Linked DNA regions of Variovorax paradoxus. The protein of the gene in region 2 binds, or shares a complex with, the protein of the main gene of each other region. Links are inferred from orthologs where the notes say so. Each region holds a gene or a part of one and is shown on either strand. Other genes may lie near its edges.

Region 1 (6,550 bases), 3.0 Mb from region 2 along the record:
GTGAAGTGTTCGTCACCGATGACGGCGCCGAGACCGACCTCGACCTCGGCCACTACGAGCGCTTCATCAACACGCGGATGCGCAAGGCCAACAACTTCACGACCGGCCAGATCTACAAGACCGTGCTCGAAAAAGAGCGCCGCGGCGACTACCTCGGCAAGACGGTGCAGGTGATCCCGCACATCACCAACGAAATCCAGGAATACATCAAGCGCGGCGCCGGCATCGGCACGGCGCACGAGGTGGACGTGGCCATCGTCGAAATCGGCGGCACCGTGGGCGACATCGAATCGCTGCCCTTCCTCGAAGCCGTGCGCCAGATGAGCCTGCGCATGGGCCCGAACAACTCGGCCTTCGTGCACCTGAGCTACGTGCCCTGGATCGCCGCCGCCGGCGAGCTCAAGACCAAGCCCACACAGCACACCGCCAAGGAACTGCGCGCCATCGGCATCCAGGCCGACGCCCTGCTGTGCCGCGCCGACCGCCCGATCCCCGACGACGAGCGCGCCAAGATCTCGTTGTTCTCGAACGTGCCCGAATGGGGCGTCATCTCGATGTGGGACGTGGACACCATCTACAAGGTGCCCCGCATGCTGCACGAACAGGGCCTGGACGGCCTGATCTGCGACAAGCTGCGCATCAACACCCCGCCTGCCAAACTGCAGCGCTGGGACGACCTGGTGTACGAAGTCGAGCATCCGCAAAAGGAAGTGTCGATTGCCATGGTCGGCAAGTACGTCGACCTGTCGGACAGCTACAAGTCGCTGAACGAAGCACTGCGCCACGCCGGCATGAAGAACCATGCGCGCGTGAAGATCGACTACATCGACTCCGAAACCATCTCTGCACAAGACGTGTCGCGTCTGGCCAAGTACGACGCCATCCTGGTGCCCGGCGGTTTCGGCCAGCGGGGCGTCGAGGGCAAGATCTCGGCCGCCCGCTTCGCCCGCGAAGGCAAGGTGCCCTACCTCGGCATCTGCCTGGGCATGCAGGTTGCCACCATCGAATACGCCCGCCACGTGGCCGGCCTGAAGAACGCCAACAGCACCGAGTTCGACCCCGAGACGCCCACCCCCGTGATCGCGCTGATCACCGAGTGGAAGGACCGCGACGGCACCGTGAAGACGCGCGACGAGAAGTCCGACCTCGGCGGCACGATGCGCCTGGGCGCTCAAAGCTCCGACGTGGCTCCCGGCACGCTGGCCCACAGCATCTACGGCGACGTGGTCACAGAGCGCCACCGCCACCGCTATGAAGCCAACGTGAACTACCTCGATGAGCTGCGCAACGCCGGCCTCGTGATCTCCGCGCTCACGCAGCGCGAGCACCTGACCGAGATCGTCGAGCTGCCGCAGGACGTGCACCCGTGGTTCATCGGCGTGCAGTTCCACCCCGAGTTCAAGTCGACCCCGTGGGGCGGCCACCCGCTGTTCAACGCCTTCATCAAGGCCGCGCTCGAGCACAAGGACAAGGGCGCCGGCAGCACCAACAAGACACTGAAGGCAGTCGCATGAGCAGCGGATACGTCATCGCCCACGTCGAGGTGACCAACCCGACGCAGTACGAGGAATACAAGAAGTGGTCGAGCGCCGCCATGCAGGCGCACGGCGCCGAGGTGTGCGTGCGCGGCGGCCAGATCCAGCCGCTGGAAGGCGACTGGAAGCCCACGCGCATCGTCATCCTCAAGTTCGCCAGCTTCGAGAAGGCCAAGGCCTTCTACGAGACCCCCGAGTACCTCAAGGCACGCGAAGCGCGTGCCGGCGCGGCGATCATGAACATGATCGCCGTCGAAGGCCTCTGATCCCAATTTGTTCATCCGCCAAAGAGACCAGAAAGAGAAAGACAAAAGATGAGTGCAATCGTTGACATCGTCGGCCGCGAAATTCTCGACAGCCGAGGCAACCCCACCGTCGAATGCGACGTGCTGCTCGAATCGGGCACCATGGGCCGCGCAGCCGTGCCTTCGGGCGCATCGACCGGTTCGCGCGAAGCCATCGAGCTGCGCGACGGCGACAAGAGCCGCTATCTCGGCAAGGGCGTGCTCAAGGCCGTGGAGAACATCAACACCGAGATCTCGGAAGCCGTGCTCGGCCTCGATGCCAGCGAACAGGCCTTCCTCGATCGCACGATGATCGACCTCGACGGCACCGACAACAAGGGCCGCCTGGGCGCCAACGCCACCCTCGCCGTGTCGATGGCCGTGGCCCGTGCAGCAGCCGAAGAGTCGGGCCTGCCGCTGTACCGCTACTTCGGTGGCATGGGCGGCATGCAGATGCCGGTGCCGATGATGAACGTCATCAACGGCGGCGCGCACGCCAACAACAGCCTCGACCTGCAGGAGTTCATGATCATCCCCGTGGGCGCCAAGAGCTTCCGCGAGGCCGTGCGCTATGGCGCCGAAGTATTCCATGCGCTGAAGAAGATCCTGGGCGACCGCGGCATCAGCACGGCGGTCGGCGACGAAGGCGGCTTTGCCCCCAGCGTCGAGAGCCATGAAGCGGCCATCCAGCTGATCCTCGAAGCCATCGACAAGGCCGGCTACACCGCCGGCGAGCAGATCGCCCTGGGCCTCGATTGCGCGGCCAGCGAGTTCTACAAGGACGGCAAGTACGTTCTGTCGGGCGAAAACCTCTCGCTCACGGCCGAAAGCTGGACCGACATGCTCGCGACCTGGGTCGACAAGTACCCGATCATCAGCATCGAAGACGGCATGCACGAAGGCGACTGGGACGGCTGGAAGCACCTGACCGAACGCCTGGGCAAGCGCGTGCAGCTGGTGGGCGACGACCTGTTCGTCACCAACACCAAGATCCTGCAGGAAGGCATCGAAAAGGGCATCGCCAACTCGATCCTGATCAAGATCAACCAGATCGGCACGCTGACCGAGACCTTCGCCGCCATCGAGATGGCCAAGCGCGCGGGCTACACGGCCGTCATTTCGCACCGCTCGGGCGAAACCGAAGACAGCACCATCGCCGACATCGCCGTGGGCACCAACGCCGGCCAGATCAAGACCGGCTCGCTGTCGCGCTCGGACCGCATCGCCAAGTACAACCAGCTGCTGCGCATCGAAGAAGACCTCGGCGACATCGCCGTCTACCCGGGCCGCGGCGCGTTCTACAACCTGAAGTAACGCCCGGACGCCACGCGGCATGCGCGCCCGCCTCGTTCCACCGATCGTCCTGCTGCTCCTGTTGGCCATCCTGCAGTGGCAGCTGTGGAACGGGCGCGGCAGCGTGCGCGACGTGGCTCAGCTGCGCACCAAGCTTGCCGACCAGAAGGAAGCCAACGCCAAGGCTGCGCTGACCAACGAGCGCCTGATCTCCGAGGTCAACGACCTCAAGGACGGCCTCGAAATGGTCGAGGAGCGTGCACGCGCGGAACTCGGCATGGTGAAGCCGAACGAAGTGTTCGTACAGATCACTCACTGACCTTTCTTCACCTTTTCGCCTGCTGATGACCGAGCTTCTCTCGGCCCCCGCCTTCCTGCTGTGGGGCTCTCCTGTCAGCTGGCTCGAACTCGTGGCCTCGCTCCTGGCGCTCGCCATGGTTGGCTGCAACATGCGCGAGATCCACTGGGGATGGCCGCTGGCCATCGTCAGTTCATTGCTCTACGTGGCGGTGTTCGCCAAGGCGCGCATCTACGGCGACGCCTCTCTCCAGGTCTTCTTCGCTTTCGTCGCCCTGTGGGGCTGGTCGCAATGGCTGCGCGGCCACCGGGCCGACGGCAGCGCGTTGCATGTCACCCGGCTCTCGCCGCGCGGCATCGCCCTCACGCTGGCCGCCTGCGCACTGGCGTGGCCGGCCGTCGCCCTCTTCCTGCGCCGCTTCACCGACACCGACGTGCCCTGGTGGGACGGCTTCGCCACCGGCCTGAGCCTGGTCGGGCAGTTCCTGCTCGGGCGCAAGTTCATCGAGAACTGGCTGATCTGGCTGGCCGTGAATGTCGTGAGCGTGGGCCTGTTCATCCACAAGGGGCTTTGGCTCACCGTGGGCCTGTATGCGGTGTTTGCGGTGCTCAGCGTGGCGGGCTACATCGCGTGGCGGCAGCGCATGCCCGCTCAGGCGGTACGCGCATGACGCCCACACTGCCGACCGGCTGCGTCATCGCACTCGTGGGCGCCGAAAGCACCGGCAAGACCGAGCTGGCCCGCGCCATCGCGCAGCGCCTGCAGGACCGCGGCACGCCGGCCACGCTGGTGGGCGAGTACCTGCGCGAATGGTGCGAGCGCGAAGGCCGTACGCCACGCCCCGACGAGCAGCAGGCCATCGCCGACGAGCAGACCCGCCGTATCGACGCCGCGGCCGCCACCGGCGTGGTGGTGGCCGACACGACGGCGCTCATGACGGCCGTCTACAGCGAGCAGCTGTTCGCCGACACCACGCTCTACGAAAGCGCCCTTGCCGCGCAACGACGCTACGCCATCACGCTGCTCACCGCGCTCGACCTGCCCTGGGTGGCCGACGACATGCGCGACGGCCCGCATGCGCGGCAGCCGACTGACACGCTGGTGCGCGCCGCGCTCACGGGCGCGAAGCTCTCGTATGCCGTGGTGCACGGCACGGGCGGCGAACGGCTCGCCAATGCCTGGAACGCCATCAATTCCATCGCGGGCAACGAGGGCCGTCCCCGCACGCGCGCCCAGTCCGACGCTAAGCCCGCCTCGTGGTCGTGGCCTTGCGAGAAATGCTCCGACCCGGAATGCGAACATAAGCTCTTCAGCGACCTGATCGCGCGCCGCGAGTAGCGCGCGCCTCACCCCTTACCGGAGACCCGATGCCCCTTTCGACTGCCGCACGCGTCACGCTTCTTCCCTGCACTCTGGCCGCCCTGCTGCTGGCCACAAGCCAGGCCACCGCAGCCCCCGTTGCCGCCACTGTCGAGAACGGCACCACCACCACCGCCTGCGCCGAGGAAGACAACGTCTCGCTGACCCTGCGCGGCGACGGCATCCGCCGCATGCGCATCGAGGCGCTGCAGCCCGACTACCTCGGCAAGATCGGCAACGACGTCACCAAGCCCGACTTCTCGGGCTGCAACTTCGATGGCGGCGCGCACCCGACCGACCCGGCACACCGCTTCCGCAAGCGCACCGTGGTGCTGATGGACAACGCCCAATGGCGCATCGTCGGCATGACGCTGCCGACCTTCTGGCGGCCGCAGCGCGTGCCCGTGCAGGTGGGCAAGCGCAAGGACAGCGGCTTTCACCTGCTGCAGGTGTTCAAGAAGGAAAACGGCAAGGCGCTCGAAGCGATCGTGCTCTATCCGTCCGACGGCTACTGGCGCATCAAGCCGCTGCCCGAGGCCCGCTTCGGCGACGGCGTGTATGGCTCGTCGTTCCTGCTCGGCCCGGTCGAGGCGGCTGCGCGGCCGGTGGTGAACATTGCATCGATCCGGATCGTGCCGCGGCCGCTGGCCATTAACGTGCGCTTCACCGACGGCGGCAGTGCCGCGGTGCGCGTGGACGAAATCAGCCGCGCACGTACCGCGCTCGACGTGACGCTGTCAAAGCCCACCGCGAGCGCACAGCCCTTCGCTGTGCTGCGTTCGATGTACGTTGCGCCGGACAACGCCGACGTGAGCGAAGTGCGCTGGCAGGCATCGCCTCAAGCTGCGCCGCAGGTACTGCCGTTGCCCGAGGTGAAGACGCTGCAGGCCACGCAAGTGCGCTTCGGCCGCAGCCTGCCGTCGAAGCACAACACGAGCGCACCCGACATCGCTTTCAGCGAATTCGACGACGGAGCTCGCTGAGCCCGATCGGCTTCCTGCTTACTGAACGACCGGGCTACCCGGAATCTGGTCACCCAACGGCTTGAACAGCTGCGCTGCATCGACCGCATCGAAGCGGTACTGCTTGCCGCAGAAGTCGCAGCCCACCTCGATGTCGCCGCGCTCGGCGAGGATGCTCTCGGCCTCCTCCACACCCAGCCCGCGAATCATCTGCGCCACGCGCTCACGCCCGCAGGTGCAGGCGAAGTGCGGGCCCAGCAGGCCGGCCTGTGGCTCGAAGCGCAGCAGCTTTTCTTCCCAGAACAGGCGGCGCAGGATGGTCTCGATGTCGAGCGTCAGCAGCTCGTCGCGCGTCAGGCTCGACGCGAGGATCGAGATGCGGTTGTAGTCCTCGTTGCGACCGATCTGGTCTTCGTTGGCCTGGTCGTGGTCCTTGTCGGAGGTGCCTTCGAGGTTGCCCTCGCCCTTCACCGGCAGGCGCTGGATCAACAGGCCCGCGGCCACCTTGTCGTCGGCAGCAAGCACCAGCGTGGTGTCGAGCTGCTCGCTTTGCAGCATGTAGTGCTGCAGCACGTCGCTGAGCTTGCCGAGCTTCTCGCCCTCGTCGCCGAAGAGCGGCACCACGCCCTGGTAGGGGGTGGCGCCCGGCAGCTTGTCCTTGGGGTCGAGCGTGATGGCGCAGCGGCCCTTGTTGTTCACGTTGACCATGTCGGGCAGGCGCGCGTCGGCGGGCAGGTCGCCGATCACCTTGGCGGTGGCGCGCAGGCTCAGGTCGGGCTTGGCCTCGGCCACCGCGACCTTCACGGGACCGTCGCCGAA
Region 2 (8,212 bases):
GCGGATGTGGCTTGCCGAAGGTTTCGTCGGCGGTGCGCGAAGCGTCGAAGCGATCGCGCAGGGCGACCGACTTGAGCGCTTCGTTGAGGCCGCGGCGCGACTTGCCGGTGGCCACGGCCAGTTTGTGGCCGCGCGCGCGCAGCGCGTCGAGCATCTGCAGCACGCCATCGAACAGCACGAGATCGTCCTGGTGCTGAAGATAGTGGTAGCGGTAACGGGCGCCGAGCTCCGGGTACTTTTCCTTCGGCACATCGGGCGCTGCACGCGCAAGCGCCTCGGCCAGCCCGAGGCCGATCACCCAGGCGGCGTCGTTCTCGCTCGGCTTGGCACCGCCAACGTCGATCACCGCGGCCTGGATGCAGCGCACGATCAGGCGCGTGGAGTCATAGAGCGTGCCGTCCCAGTCGAAGGCAATCAGGTCGAAGCGAAGGGGTCTGGAAGAATCAGTCATGGGCCGTGGGAGTGGGGTGTTGGGCCAGTGCCTCGAGGGCGGCGGGCGGCATCAGCGCGTGCAGTTCGGGCGGCAGGTCAGCCTGCAGCGCCACGCGGTCGCCGCTGGCCGGATGGTTGAATTGCAGCCGCCAGGCATGCAGAAACATGCGCTTGAGGCCGAGTTTCTGAAATGCGCGCTGGCGCTCCGACTCGCCGTACTTGTCGTCGCCGGCAATCGGGTGGCCAGCCGACGCGAGGTGAACGCGGATCTGGTGCGTGCGCCCGGTCTTGATCGTCACCGCCAGCAGTGACAGCGGCGCGGCATCGCCCGGCAGCGAAAGCCGAGCCAGCACCCGCACCAGCGTGACGGCGCGCATGGCGTCCGGATGGTCCTTGGCGACCACGCGCACGCGGCGCTCGCCGGCGCCAGCGCCGGAACCGTCGGGCAGCAAATACTTGGCCAGCGGCGCGTCGAGCACCTTCTTGTTGGCCGGCCAGGCGCCTTCGACCAGCGCCAGGTAGGTCTTGCCGGTTTCTCGTTCGCGGAACTGGTCTTGCAGCGCGACCAGCGCGCTGCGCTTCTTGGCGACCAGCAGGATGCCGGAGGTTTCGCGGTCCAGCCGGTGCACCAGTTCAAGAAATTTGGCGGCAGGCCGCGCCGTGCGCAGTTGCTCGATCACGCCAAAGCTCACGCCGCTGCCGCCATGGACGGCCACGCCGGCCGGCTTGTCGATGGCCAGCACGGCTTCGTCTTCGAGCAGTACCGGAAATTCGCGCGCCGGGGCCGGCGGGGTGCCGCCCTCTTCCGCGCGCGGCGAGATGCGAATCGGCGGCAGCCGCAGCACATCGCCCGTCTCGATGCGGGTTTCGGCCTGCACCCGGCCCTTGTTGATGCGCACCTCGCCCGACCGGATGATCCGGTAGACGTGCGTCTTCGGAACGCCTTTCAGATGGCGGAAAAGGAAGTTGTCGAGCCGCTGCCCGGCAGATTCGGCGTCGACCGTGAGGAATGTGATGGCCGAATGCGACGCCCCGGCTTCGCCTGGGGCTTTTTGGCCTGCGGGATTTGGAGCAGCCGCGGGGCCTTGCTTCGCACCTATAATGTTTTTCACCAGCGCGGTCATGTAAGTGCTTGATTAGACAGAAGTTTAGTCCACTGCCATCAAATACCCAGGACGGCGCTGTGAGGTCGATGCCGCTTTGGCGCCGAGCTGCAAACCCCGCGCAATTGCGCAAAGTGGCAGACCAGGCACCCAAGTCAAGCCGACACCCACGAAACACCGATACGGAATACCCAGCCTGCAGCTTCCAAGCTGCCGGCGGATCGAAGCGAGTCCCTTGTTGTGTTGATGCTGCTGATTCAAATGTGCCTGCGCTGGCCGACCTGGTTTCGACCAGTGGCCTCAGGCATTGAATCGTTGGCAGCGTGCGCCACTCTTGCGCAACCAGCTATCAAAAAGATAGCCGGCCAACACCGAATCTGGCTCGCGCCCATCCACGCGCCCCCACCCCGGCTGTCTTCTTGAGCTAACGCTCGAGAGGCCTGCTTGCGCCTGGCGCGGCAGTGAACAGCATCCGGGGCCCAAGCGGCAATTCCCTGGTTTCGCGGGCGTCGTCCGTGCATCGTTGGCCCATCAAGGGCCGGTAGAACGATACATATAAGGACAACGCATCATGAAGCGGATGCTGATCAATGCCACGCAGGCCGAAGAACGCCGCCTGGCCATCGTCGACGGGCAGAAACTGCTCGACTACGAAATCGAAATCGAAGGGCGCGAACAGCGCAAGGGCAACATCTACAAAGCCGTCGTGACGCGCGTCGAGCCTTCGCTCGAAGCCTGTTTCGTCGACTACGGTGAAGACCGCCACGGCTTCCTGCCGTTCAAGGAAATCTCCAAGCAATATTTCGCCGAAGGCGTGTCTGCCAGCCAGGCCCGCATCCAGGACGCGATCCGCGAAGGCCAGGAACTCACCGTCCAGGTCGAAAAAGAAGAACGCGGCAACAAGGGCGCAGCCCTCACCACCTTCATCTCGCTGGCCGGCCGCTATGTCGTGCTGATGCCGAACAACCCCCGTGGTGGTGGCGTTTCGCGCCGCATCGAAGGTGACGACCGCGCCGAACTCAAGGAGGCGATGGACCAGCTCGAGTACCCGAAGGGCATGAGCATCATCGCGCGCACCGCCGGCATCGGCCGCATCGCGTCCGAACTCCAGTGGGACCTGAACTACCTGCTCAAGCTCTGGACCGCCATCGACGGCGCGGCCAAGGGCGGCAAGGGCGCCTTCCTGATCTACCAGGAATCGTCGCTCGTCATCCGCGCCATCCGTGATTACTTCAATCACGACATCGGCGACATCCTGATCGACACCGACGACATCTATGACCAGGCGCAGCAGTTCATGGCGCACGTCATGCCCGAGCATGCTGCCCGCGTGAAGCGCTACCGCGACGACGCCGCCCTGTTCAGCCGCTTCCAGATCGAGCACCAGATCGAGTCGGCCTACGCCCGCACCGTGCAGCTGCCCTCGGGCGGCGCCATCGTGATCGACCACACCGAAGCACTGGTTTCGGTCGACGTGAACTCGGCCCGCGCCATCAAGGGCGGCGACATCGAAGAAACCGCCACCCGCACCAACCTCGAAGCCGCCGACGAAGTGGCCCGCCAGATGCGCCTGCGCGACCTGGGCGGCCTGATCGTCATCGACTTCATCGACATGGACGAGTCGAAGAACCGCCGCGAAGTCGAAAGCCGCCTGCGCGACGCGCTGCGCCAGGACCGCGCCCGCGTGCAGTTCGGCTCGATCAGCAAGTTCGGCCTGATGGAAATGAGCCGTCAGCGCCTGAAGCCGGCGCTCTCCGAAGGCTCGTCGATCCCCTGCCCCCGCTGCGGCGGCTCGGGCCACATCCGCGACACCGAATCGAGCGCGCTGCAGATCCTGCGCATCATTCAGGAAGAGTCCATGAAGGACAACACGGCCGCCGTGCATGTGCAGGTGCCCGTGGAAGTCGCATCGTTCCTGCTGAACGAAAAGCGCCCCGAAATCGCGAAGATCGAACTCAAGCAGCGCGTCACCGTGCTGATGGTGCCCAACAAGACGCTCGAAACGCCGAACTACAAGCTCGAGCGCCTGAAGCACGACGATCCGCGCCTCGACCACATCGAAGCCAGCTACAAGATGGCCGACGAGATCGAAGACCCGACCTCGGTCACGCGCCGTTCGCAAGAGCCCACCAACAAGCAGACGCCGGTCATCAAGGGCGTGCTGCCCGATGCGCCCGCGCCCGTGGTGCCGCCCAAGCCCGAAGCAGTGCGCGCGCCTGTCGCAGCACCCGCACCGGTCGCACCGCCCGTGGTGAGCGCGCCGGTTCCGGCGCAGACCGGCTTCTTCGCCTGGATCAAGAACCTGTTCGGCGGCACGCCGGCCCCCGCTGCGGCGCCTGCGCCGTCCGCGATTCCGGTCGAGGCACCGAAGCCCCGTCGCGACGGCCGTCCTGGCCGCGATGGCGAAGCACGCGGCGGCGCACGTGACGGCGAACAGCGCCGTGGCGGCCGCGGTGGTGAAGGCCGCGGCGAAAACGGCGGACGCTCCGGCGGTCGCGACGGCGAACGCCGTGGCGGCCGTGGCGGCGAGCGCCGCGAAGGCCGCGAAGGCCGTGAAGGCCGCAGCAGCGAACTGCGCAACGACGCCGCCAACCAGCCGCGTGAACAACGCGAACCGCGCGAGCAGCGTGAGCCCCGCGAGCCGCGTGAAGCGCGCTCACCGCGCGACGGCGAACAACGCCGCAACGGCCGCGGCGAGCGCCGCGAAGGCGAAGGCCGCGAAGGTCGCAACAACGCACCGGCAGAAGCACTCGACGGCAACGTCAACCTCGAAGCCCAGCAACTTGCTCCCGGCACCGTTGCAGGCGACGAAGGCAATGCAGCGGAACGCGCACCCCGCGCCCGCGGCGAACGCCGTGAACGTGGCGAGCGCGGTGAACGTGGTGGTGAGCGCAATGGCGCCGACAACAACGGCGCCCGCGAACGCACCGCAGAAGCCGGCGAAGGCGCCGCACAAGGCGAGCAACGCCAGCCCCGCAACGGCCGCGACGAGCAGCGCGCACCGCGTGGCGAACGCAGCGACCGCAACGACGGCCGCCGCGAACGCCGCAACGACGCGCCTCAAGCCGAAGCGGATGCACGCGGCGCCGAAGCCGCAGCAGCCGATGTCGATCAAGGCAGCGAAGCCGCCAGCATCAACGGCAACAACGAGCAGGCACCGCGCCGCGAAGGCGACGAACGCCGCGGCCGTTCGCGTGACCGCTACGGCCGTGACCGCCGCGAACGCGGCCCGCGCGATGAAGCCGAAGCCACCGCCGAAGGCGCCGCAACGGAAGCCACGGGCGACGCACAGCAGCAAGCCCCGCAGCAGCAACTGCCGCTGGCGTCGGAACGCTTCGAAGCAGTCGAAGCTGCTGCGGCACCGGAAGTCCGAGAACCCGTGGCAGCACCGCAGCAGGTCCGCACCGAGCGCCCCGCGCCGGCACCGGCTGTCGTGGCAGCAGCTGCGCCGATCGTCGTCGAAAGCGCCAAGGCGCCCGTCGCCGCCAACGGCCGCGCACTGCCCAAGGTCCAGCCTTTCGAACTGCCGCTGAACGAGCTCGCGCAGATCGCCGAGAGCTCGGGCCTGCAGTGGGTCAACTCGGATGCCGAGCGCATCGCGCAAGCCCGCGCTGCCATCGCAGCCGAGCCGAAGCCGGTACACGTGCCGCGCGAACGCCCGCCGGTGGTCGTGCTCGACGAAGGCCCGCTGGTGCTGGTCGAAACCCGCCGCGATCTCGGTTCGATGTCGCTGCCGTTCGAGCAAGAGCAGCAACGCAGCCTCTGAGCGACACACGCTCCCAAGTAAAAACGGCGCCAGTGGCGCCGTTTTTTTATGCCTTGTCGTGCGCCGGCAGGTCGGGCATCTCCAGGATCAACTGGCCGAACCGGCAGGCGCATTCCGTCCTGCCGCCCTCGCTCCAGATCAGCGAAAAATCCACGTTCGGCAAGGGCGGCAGTCCGTAGCGGCCGTCGACGATCTTCATGCCCGGCTCCACGTCCTCGCGCGTGAGCACCGTCACGGCCAACCCCGCCAGCACGGCAGCGCGAATGCCATGCTGGCTCGCGGAAGTGAACACCACGTGCCAGTCGACCGGCGTCGCATCCAGCGCTGCGCCGGCAAGTTCACGGTTGACGCAGGGCTTCGGAAAGTACGCCAGCGGCAGCGACGCGCCGGCGGGCGGCTCAAAAGTCTCTGCCGCCACCCACACCAGCTGCGTGCGCCGCAGGCGCGTGCCCTCCTCGCAATCGGACCTCGACATCACCACTGCAAGGTCGAGCTCACCCGCCTTGATCATTGCGCGAAAGTCGAGGTGCATGCTCACGCTGACCTCCATGCGCGTGGCCGGGAACGAACGCGCGAACTGCGAGAGCAGCGGCGGCAGCCGGTCGCCCATGAAGGTGTCCGGTGCGCCGAAGCGCACTACGCCCGAGATCAGCGAGGGTTGAAAGCGCCGCGTCATCGTGTCGAGCGTGTCGAGGATCTGCTGCGCATAGCGAAGGAAGTCTTCGCCGTCTTCCGTCACCGTGAGGCGGCGTGTCGTGCGATGCAGCAGCGGCCGGCCCACCTGCTCTTCGAGCCGACGGATCTGGTGGCTGATGGCCGACTGCGTCAGGTGCAGCCGCTGGGCGGCACGCGTGAAGCCGCCGGTTTCCTTGACGGCCACGAAGGCTCGCAGCAGCGCGGGGTCGAAATCCATGGCAATCAACCAGTCAATGATGAATCGTCATGGATTCTAGGAAATTAAATCATTTCCATCATGAGGAGGCCTTCCCCAGAATCGCCCGGACCTCTTTGCCAAAGACTCCCGAAAGACCTCCGATGCCTCTCTCCCATACCGGCAAGAACCGGATCGCGCTGGCCGCGATCTGCCTCATTGCCCTGATGTTCGGCCTGGAAATCTCCAGCGTGCCGGTCATTCTTCCCACGCTCGAACAGGCATTGCACGCCGACTTCAGCGACATGCAGTGGATCATGAACGCCTACACCATCGCCTGCACCACCGTATTGATGGCCGCGGGCACGCTGGCTGACCGCTACGGCCGCAAGCGCATCCTCGTCGTCGGCGTGGTGCTGTTCGGCCTCACCTCGCTGGCCTGCGGGCTGGCGCAAAGCGCGCCGTTGCTGATCGCCAGCCGGTTCCTCCAAGGCCTGAGCGGCGGCGCGATGCTGATCTGCCAGCTTGCCGTGCTCTCGCATCAGTTCCAGCAGGGCAAAGAACGCAGCAGGGCCTTCGCCATCTGGGGCGTGGTCTTCGGCATGGGCCTGGGGTTCGGGCCGATCATCGGCGGGGCGATCGTGGCGCTGTCGAGCTGGCAATGGGTATTCCTGGTCCACGTGCCGCTGGCGGCGGTGGCCGTTGCCCTCGTGCTCGGCAGCGTGGAAGAGTCGAGCGACCCCGACGCGCAAAGGCTCGACCTGCCTGGCATCGTCACGCTGTCGCTTGCGGTGCTGGGCCTGACGCACTTCATCACGCAGGGGCCGGGCCTCGGCTTTGCGAGCCCGCTGGCCATTGGCGTGATCGCGGCTTCGGCCGCAAGCTTCGTGATCTTCCTGTGGGTGGAGAAGATCAACCCGCATCCGATGTTCGACTTCTCGGTCTTCAAAATCCGCAACTTCTCGGGTTCGATCATCGGCTCCATCGGCATGAACTTCAGTTTCTGGCCGTTCATGATCTACCTGCCCATCTACTTCCAGGGCGCGCTGGGCTACGACGCGGTCACGGCCGGCTCTGCGTTGCTGGCCTACACGCTGCCCACGCTCGTGCTGCCGCCGCTGGCCGAGCGGCTGTCGCTGCGCTACCGACCAGGCGTGGTAATTCCGGCGGGCCTGTTCGTCATCGGGCTCGGCTTCATGGCAATGCGCTACGGCAGCGGCATGGCCCACGCCAGCTGGATGACGATGCTGCCCGGCTGCCTGCTGGCCGGCATCGGGCTGGGCCTGACCAACACGCCAGTGACCAACACCACTACCGGCTCGGTGCCCAGTTCGCGCGCGGGCATGGCCTCGGGCATGGACATGAGCGCGCGGCTGATCACGCTGGCCATCAACATCGCGCTGATGGGCTTCATCCTGCTCGAAGGCATTCATGCGCATCTGCGCGGCGCGTTGTCGGCATCGCTGGACGCAATGCAATTGCGCGCGCTGGCGGAGAAGATCGCGGCCGGCAACTTCGCGTCGCTTGCCGAAGGCTTTCCGGCGCTGTCGCAGGCGGACCCGTCCGGCGCCGTCGTGCATGCGGCGCTGGTGCATAGCTTCGGGCTGGTGATGCTCTACGGGGGTGTCGGCGTCTGGGTGCTGGCCGGCGTCAGCCTGCTGACCTTCGGCAGTGGCAAGCCATTGGCGCGGTCATCGGGCCTGAACGCCGAGAGGTCCTGCCCCTGAAAACGCTCAGCTGTTCTCGATCTGCGCCGCGCGCTTCCACGCCTCGGCAGCCTGCTCGGCATCGTCGCGGTCTTCGGCCAACTGGGCCAACGCAAGCCAGGCACGGCGGTACAGATCGGTGTCCTGCAGCCCAAGGCCGGCCTGCGTCAACAGCTGCTGGGCCTTGCCCCACAACTGGCGCTTCATGCAGGCCATGCCCGCGAGGTACTGAAGGTTCGGGTCGCGCGGGTTGTTGCGCTGCGCGCTTTCGATGCGCGCCAGCCAGTCGGCATCGACCGAGTCGAGCCCCGCTTCGAGTGCACGTGCGAGCTTG

The links. Proteins that work in one complex are often made in the same cells at the same time.
Region 1: the proteins of NWF24_RS23960 (region 2) and eno are in contact, whole or in part, in a solved structure (PDB 2FYM), measured with the Escherichia coli proteins. The link is inferred for Variovorax paradoxus from one-to-one orthologs.

Annotation. Positions count from the first base shown.
Region 1 is NZ_CP102931.1:2,080,685-2,087,234, reverse strand. What follows is about bases 1,060-3,991. They hold eno (phosphopyruvate hydratase), read left to right. Parts: upstream 1,060-1,849; coding sequence 1,850-3,133; downstream 3,134-3,991. Other genes in these bases: pnuC (nicotinamide riboside transporter PnuC), read left to right, coding at 3,457-3,991; ftsB (cell division protein FtsB), read left to right, coding at 3,153-3,431; NWF24_RS09780 (DUF1330 domain-containing protein), read left to right, coding at 1,511-1,801; NWF24_RS09785 (CTP synthase), read left to right, coding at 1,060-1,514. Outside these bases: more of NWF24_RS09785, read left to right, coding at 1-1,059; more of pnuC, read left to right, coding at 3,992-4,080; NWF24_RS09760 (ATP-binding protein), read left to right, coding at 4,077-4,748; NWF24_RS09755 (hypothetical protein), read left to right, coding at 4,778-5,752; Hsp33 family molecular chaperone HslO, read right to left, coding at 5,771-6,550. UniProt on the Escherichia coli protein: Catalyzes the reversible conversion of 2-phosphoglycerate (2-PG) into phosphoenolpyruvate (PEP). It is essential for the degradation of carbohydrates via glycolysis.
Region 2 is NZ_CP102931.1:5,053,482-5,061,693, forward strand. Bases 1,747-5,501 are described here. They hold NWF24_RS23960 (Rne/Rng family ribonuclease), read left to right. Parts: upstream 1,747-2,106; coding sequence 2,107-5,301; downstream 5,302-5,501. Other genes in these bases: NWF24_RS23965 (LysR family transcriptional regulator), read right to left, coding at 5,348-5,501. In the rest of the region: NWF24_RS23950 (HAD family hydrolase), read right to left, coding at 1-451; NWF24_RS23955 (RluA family pseudouridine synthase), read right to left, coding at 444-1,544; more of NWF24_RS23965, read right to left, coding at 5,502-6,214; NWF24_RS23970 (MFS transporter), read left to right, coding at 6,337-7,899; NWF24_RS23975 (heme biosynthesis protein HemY), read right to left, coding at 7,906-8,212. UniProt on the Escherichia coli protein: Endoribonuclease that plays a central role in RNA processing and decay. Required for the maturation of 5S and 16S rRNAs and the majority of tRNAs. Also involved in the degradation of most mRNAs.